Regions from separate parts of the Lachnoanaerobaculum sp. genome, predicted to be linked through region 2. Evidence: a T-box and tRNA genes for the amino acid it is inferred to sense, from the RefSeq annotation. Region 2 holds a T-box; the other holds one or more tRNA genes.
The links. A T-box is a leader RNA that pairs with one kind of tRNA and senses whether it is charged. The one in region 2 lies ahead of thrS (threonine--tRNA ligase), so its partner is inferred to be a tRNA-Thr.
Positions count from the first base shown of each region.

Region 1: it has a tRNA-Thr gene. The T-box ahead of thrS (threonine--tRNA ligase) is inferred to sense a tRNA for this amino acid. The anticodon was not compared.

Region 1 is NZ_DBHIEQ010000042.1:48-3,456, reverse strand. It holds gene ACO6FI_RS12385 (ABC transporter substrate-binding protein) at 1-649, opposite strand, end outside; gene ACO6FI_RS12380 (ABC transporter permease) at 646-1,395, opposite strand; gene ACO6FI_RS12375 (thiamine-binding protein) at 1,385-1,690, opposite strand; TPP riboswitch at 1,721-1,819, opposite strand; tRNA gene ACO6FI_RS12370 (tRNA-Trp) at 1,932-2,002, shown strand; tRNA gene ACO6FI_RS12365 (tRNA-Pro) at 2,014-2,087, shown strand; tRNA gene ACO6FI_RS12360 (tRNA-Glu) at 2,095-2,166, shown strand; tRNA gene ACO6FI_RS12355 (tRNA-Glu) at 2,193-2,264, shown strand; tRNA gene ACO6FI_RS12350 (tRNA-Thr) at 2,304-2,376, shown strand; gene rsfS (ribosome silencing factor) at 2,418-2,756, opposite strand; gene yqeK (bis(5'-nucleosyl)-tetraphosphatase (symmetrical) YqeK) at 2,757-3,347, opposite strand.
Region 2 is NZ_DBHIEQ010000015.1:25,779-29,187, forward strand. It holds gene ACO6FI_RS07765 (metal-dependent transcriptional regulator) at 22-387, shown strand; gene ACO6FI_RS07770 (FAD-dependent oxidoreductase) at 518-1,750, shown strand; T-box leader at 1,791-1,983, shown strand; gene thrS (threonine--tRNA ligase) at 2,027-3,409, shown strand, end outside.

The DNA.
Region 1 (3,409 bases), on a different contig from region 2:
TGATATCTTTAAATGCAAAATAGTCAAATTCAAAATTCTTTACATTGGCTGCAATACCTGCCCAACCGTAGTATACCCACACAGCATCTATCTGCTTTGTGCTAAGTGCCGATACCTCATCAGTGACTGTAGAAGGCACAAGCTCAACCTTTGAAAAGTCGCCTCCGTCTTTTTCCACCACATTTTTTATAATTGCTTTTTCTATCGGAAGATCCCATGTAGCATACTTTTTACCCTCAAGTCCTTTAGGAGTTGTGATGCCGTCTCCCTTTCTTGACATTATTCCCGAGGTGTTATGCTGTGTTATTGCTGCAACAGCCTTTATAGGAAGCGGATCGGCCTTTGACAGTGCACCTGCCAAAGTGTCCTGAAAAGATATACCGAAATCGGCTTTACCGCTTGCAACCAAAACCTCCGCACCGTCTTCAGGCGGCTGTACTATCTCAAGCTCAATGCCTGCATCCTTATAATACCCCTTCTCCATTGCCACATACAGGCCTGTATGATTGGTATTGGGTGTCCAGTCAAGCACCAGCTTTAGTTTTTTCTCTCCCGAATCCGACTGCTTTTGAGCACCGCAAGCCATACTTGCCACGGCTATAGCAAACAAACTTAAACCTACACATAAATTCTTAACTGTCTTTCTCATTTTTCCTCCCACGGCATGGATAATTTTTGTAACAAATCCACCGCCTTTAATAATAATAAACTGAGTATTGAAATAATAATAATAACTGCAAACATCTTGTCAAAGGCATATGCCTTTCTGACTCTGGTCATATACACTCCGAGTCCTCTAAACCCGCCAAGCCACTCGGATATCACTCCTCCTACCACAGAGTATGAAGCTGAAATCTTAAGTGCAGCAAAAAACTTCCCCATAGAAGACGGCAGCTTGATAAACTTATATATATCAAACTCACTTGCACCCATCGACTTAAGCAGGTTTATCTCATCCTTATCTGCACTCTTAAAGCTTTCCAAAAGCCCTATCGTTATAGGAAAGAATGTAACAAGTATTATAAGTATAACCTTCGGCAACAAATCGTATCCGAACCAAAGTACCAAAAGCGGCGCTATGGCTATTGTCGGTATGGTCTGAGAAATGATAACAAAAGGATAAAAGGTCTTATATACCTTTATAAATCTGTCCATCAAAAGTGCAAATATAAGTCCAAGTAATACGCCCAGTAAAAGTCCGATCAGGCTTTCCGCCAATGTAACGGCCAGATGGTACATCAGCAGAGGAAAATCTTCTACCAATGCCTTTACTATCTGAATGGGTGACGGCATCAAAAACTCCGGTATCACCTTCGATGTACAAAGTATCTGCCAAACCGCCAAAAATACAATGCCGAAAGCAATCGGATATATACTGTCTTTTTTATTTTTCATCTAAATGGTGTTTTGTTACCTTTCTGTCTATTGTAAGTAAATCTCCGTCCGGTTTGAAGCTTACCTTGATATATGCCATTACCGCAGGTGCCCCTGCCCTTATCGCTATATGCTGACATTCTTTTACTATGTCCATAAGCTCGTCATAATCACCCTCAATAGTCGTCTCAAACGGACCTACATAATACTTATATCCTGTACTCTTTATATAAGCTATTACCTCGTCCACTATCCTGACTGTCTCATCATTGTCATAAACCTCCGGTAATGTCTGTATCGCTACGCTTGCATTCATATGTCTCCCTCCAAAAAAACAGACTGCCATACGGCAGTCTGTTTTCTTTCCTACGCCGGCATTACCCGGATCAGGTTATGGGTTAAGGTAAAACCTCTCTCAGCCGTATAAGCACCCCTTTGATATATTACTTAGATTATAATACTAATATAAATTTTTTCAACAAAAACTTTTTTTAAAAAATAAAAATAATTGTTGACATATTAAAGTTTTACTGATATAGTATCAAAGTACCTTGCAGAGGGGAATAGTTCAATGGTAGAGCAACGGTCTCCAAAACCGTAAATGGGGGTTCGAGCCCCTCTTCCCCTGCTTGATTTTCTCGAGGTGTGGCTCAGTTTGGTGGAGTGCAGCGTTCGGGACGCTGAGGTCGCAAGTTCGAATCTTGTCACCTCGATTTTTTCGGCCAATTGGTCAAGCGGCTAAGACGGCGCCCTCTCACGGCGCAAACCCGGGTTCGATTCCCGGATTGGTCATCTAAAAGTTAATATCCCGATTTTTCGGCCAATTGGTCAAGCGGCTAAGACGACGCCCTCTCACGGCGTAAACCCGGGTTCGATTCCCGGATTGGTCATCTAAGGAAGAGATAAGCTCTTCCTTTGTTTGTATATATGCTTGTGTAGCACAGTTGGTAGTGCAACTCATTCGTAATGAGTAGGTCGTCGGTTCGAGTCCGATCGCGAGCTTAAAAAAGCTGTCACAATGAAGTGGCAGCTTTCTTTTATGTCTATATCTCTACTTCCGTTCCGTCTCTCCAGATTCTGTCAAGATCATAGAATGCTCTGTCCTCTCTAAGGAAAATGTGCACCACTATATCTCTGTAGTCAAGCAACACCCATGTAGCATTCTTATTTCCTTCAACAGCCTTCGGAAGTATTCCCTCTTTTCCCAAAACAAAATCTATTTCATCTGAAATAGCCTGTACCTGATTTATATTGTTGGCACTTGCTATTATAAAATAATCTGCAATTGAGCTTACTTTACTGATATCGATGACCTTAATATCATCGCCTTTTTTATCCTCAATAATATTATAAATCTTTTTTACAATCTCTTTTAATTCCATCTACACCTCATCACTTAGTTCATATGTGAACTTATCAATATACATCCCCTGGCTACCTAAATATTCAATAGTCGACTTCGCTATCACCTTCACCGCCTCAGATATATCATGAAAAGAAAGAGTCCTTATCCTGTCAAGGTCAGGCAATTTCTTTCTGTTAGGTTCAATATAATCTGCAACAAAGACAATTTTTTCCAACATAGTCATATCTTTTTTACCGGTAGTATGCCATCTTATCGCCGAAAGTATATCCTTATCTTCTATTCTATAGTCTTTTTTTGCCAAATACGGTGCGTATACGGCATGAAGAATCTGCGGTGCCTTATCAGCTATCAAAGCCACATAATCTCCGTCTGTATAAGGATCGATATATCCTTTCATATCATCCTTAAGCTCAGAAGATTTTTTAGCCTTGGCAACATCATGTAAAATTCCTGCAAGTTCCGCCTTCAATATATCTTCACCGTAGCACATGGCAAGCGCCGCCGCAGTATACGCTACTCCAAGAGTATGTTCATATCTTTTTTTCGGTAACTTTTCTTTTAAATCCGCCTTTATAAGGTCAATATTTTCACGACTGAAATCAAACATATATTTTATTCTCTTTTATATACCTGCAAACACTTTTCGGAACATATTTTTCTATATCTTCT
Region 2 (3,409 bases):
TTTAATAAAAAAGGAGGATATATGGTTATACAAGAGGCGGCAGAAATGTATTTGGAGACTATTCTCAGACTGAAAAACAAAATCGGTGTTGTAAGAGCTGTGGATATTGCCAGAGAGATGGGATATTCAAAGCCTACTATAAGCGAGCAGATGAAAAAATTCAGAGAAAACGGATATGTCGAAGTAAATAACGAGGGACATATCACACTTACCGATAAGGGAATGGAAATTGCCTCATCTACACTTGAAAGACATAATGTACTTGGAAGAATTTTACAAAAGATGGGAGTAAGCAAGGAAACCGCTATAGAGGATGCTTGCAGAATAGAGCATTATATCAGTGAAGAGACTTTCAAATGTTTTAAAAAATATTTCGGAGAAGAATAATCGGAAGAACCACAAAGTATTGATAAAAAAATATCTATATGTATTTTATAAGATACTTTATTGAAAAATTTAATTTTACGCTGTAAACTTATCCCGTCTTATAATAGTTTTTTTAAGTAAGAGGTGAAATATGGGATTACATATAGTAAATGAAGCAAATAAGTGCTTGCAGTGTAAGAAGCCGCTATGTAGTATGCATTGCCCTGTGACTACATCAATTCCGCAGGTTATAGCACTTTTTAAGGAAGGGAAAATAATGGAAGCCGGTGAGATTCTCTTTGAGAACAATCCGCTTTCTTTAGTATGTTCAATAGTTTGCGACCACGAAGCTCAGTGTCTTGGAAACTGTATAATGAACAGAAAGAACAATCCTGTCAGATTTTGTGATATAGAAAGGTTTATATCAGATTTTTATCTTGACAGAATGGAGTTTGTCAAAAAGCCGAGAAAGAATATTATGGTTGCCGTAATTGGCGGAGGCCCGGCAGGAATGACTGTTGCCATCAAGATGATAAAGGAAGGCTACGATGTAACTATTTTCGATGAGAGAAACAGTATCGGAGGAGTGCTTCAGTACGGTATTCCTGATTTCAGATTGCCTAAGTCGCTTATGAAAAGATACTACGACAAGATGGAAGAGATCGGCATTAAGATAAGAAACAATACCGCTGTAGGCGGAGCTCTGGAAATAAAGGACCTCTTTAGAGACGGATACAAAGCCGTATTTGTAGGTACAGGCGTGTGGAGAGCAAAGACTCTCGGTATTGCAGGTGAGAGCTTGCCGAATGTTCATTTCAGTGTGGACTATCTTGCAAACCCTGACGGACATAAACTTGGTGAGAGCGTTGCCATTATCGGAATGGGAAATGCTGCAATGGATGTGGCAAGAACGGCTCTTAGAAGAGGTTCAAGATCCGTTAAACTTTATGCCAGAAGTAAGAGAGTTGCAGCGAATTCAGTTGAGGTTGAGTCTGCAAAGTATGAGGGTGCCGAGTTTATATTCGGTAAGGCTATTGACTCCATTACTTATGACGGACCTGTATTTAAGACAGCTATATTTGATGAAGAAAACAATGTAATCGGATATGAGAAGGATCTTGACTATGTGGAAGCGGATTCTACAATCATATCTGTAAGTAACGGACCTAAAAACAAGCTTGTACTTACAACGGAAGGCTTAAAGGCTTCAGATAAGGGACTTTTGATAGTTGATGAGAACTGTATGACAACAGTTGACGGTGTGTTTGCGGCAGGTGATGTGGTACTCGGCTCAAAGACTGTAGTAAATGCAGTATCACAGGCTAAGGTGGCTGTAGAGGGAATGCTCAGATATTTAGAGGACTTGGAAGCAAAAAAGATGTAATAATACTTGACAAAGATAAAATCAAGTAATATTATATGGTGCATAAACGAAGAAGAGAAGAGTAGCATATATTGAACTTACAGAGAGGGTTGCAGGGCTGAGAGCAACTTACGGATGTATATGTGAAGACCGTCTCTGAGTGGCTTTAATAAAGCACGGTGATTCCGTTATAATCAAATGAGGGATATATTATATATCCGAATTAAGGTGGAACCGCGTACATCGCCCTTAAACGAGAGTTTGAGGGCGATTTTTTGTAGTTTGAATGGAGGAAAGATGAAAGTAACATTAAAAGACGGCTCAGTTAAAGAGTACGACAGCAAGAAAAGTATTATTGATATAGCTAAGGATATAAGTGAAGGACTTGCAAGAAGTGTGGTTGCAGGTGAAGTAAACGGTGTAATGCATGACCTGCGAGATGAGATAGACAGTGACTGTGAACTGAATCTTATTACATTAAAAGATGAAAAAGGACTTTCAGTTATAAGACATACTACTTCACATGTGCTTGCTCAGGCTGTAAAAAGAGTTTTTCCGCAGTCAAAGCTTGCTATAGGACCAAGCATTGCTGAAGGATTTTACTATGACTTTGAGCATGAACCGTTTTCAAGAGACGACCTTGACAAGCTTGAAGCCGAGATGAAGAAGATAATAAAAGAGGGTGAGGCTATAGAGAGATTTGAGCTTCCAAGAGAAGAAGCAATCAAGTTTATGGAAGAAAAAAATGAGCCTTATAAGGTGGAACTTATAAAGGATCTGCCTGAGGGTGAGAAGATATCTTTCTATAAGCAGGGAGATTTCACCGATCTTTGTGCCGGACCTCATCTGCAAAGAACAAAGGATATCAAGGCTTTTAAGCTTGTATCATCGTCAATGGCATATTGGAGAGGAGATTCAAACAAGGCAAGACTTCAAAGAATCTACGGTACGGCATATAACTCAAAGGAAGAGCTTGAAGCATATTTAAAGCATCTTGAGGATATCAAGCTCAGAGACCACAATAAGCTCGGTAGAGAGATGGAGCTGTTTACCACAGTGGATGTGGTAGGTCAGGGACTTCCGCTTATGTTGCCTAAGGGTACAAAGATGATTCAGAAACTTCAAAGATGGATTGAGGACCTTGAGGACAACGAGTGGGGCTATGTAAGAACAAAGACACCTCTTATGGCAAAGTCCGATCTTTATAAGATTTCAGGTCACTGGGATCACTATCAGGACGGTATGTTTATACTTGGAGATCCTCAGCATGACGGAGAAATCCTTGCACTCAGACCTATGACATGTCCGTTCCAGTACTATGTATACAAGAATACTCAAAAATCCTACAGAGATCTTCCATATCGTATGGGTGAGACTTCAACACTTTTCAGAAATGAAGATTCAGGAGAGATGCACGGACTTACAAGAGTAAGACAGTTTACTATATCTGAAGGTCACAATGTAATAAGACCGGATCAGGCTGAAGAAGAGCTTCAAAGCTGTCTTAACCTTGCAATATATGTACTTGAAACACTTGGTCTTAGAGATGATGTAACATTCAGACTGTCAAAGTGGGATAAGAACAATAAGGAAAAATACCTTGGAGATGAGGCTTACTGGGAAGGTACACAGGCCGCACTCAGAAATATCCTTGTAGAGAAGGGACTTCCGTTTACAGAG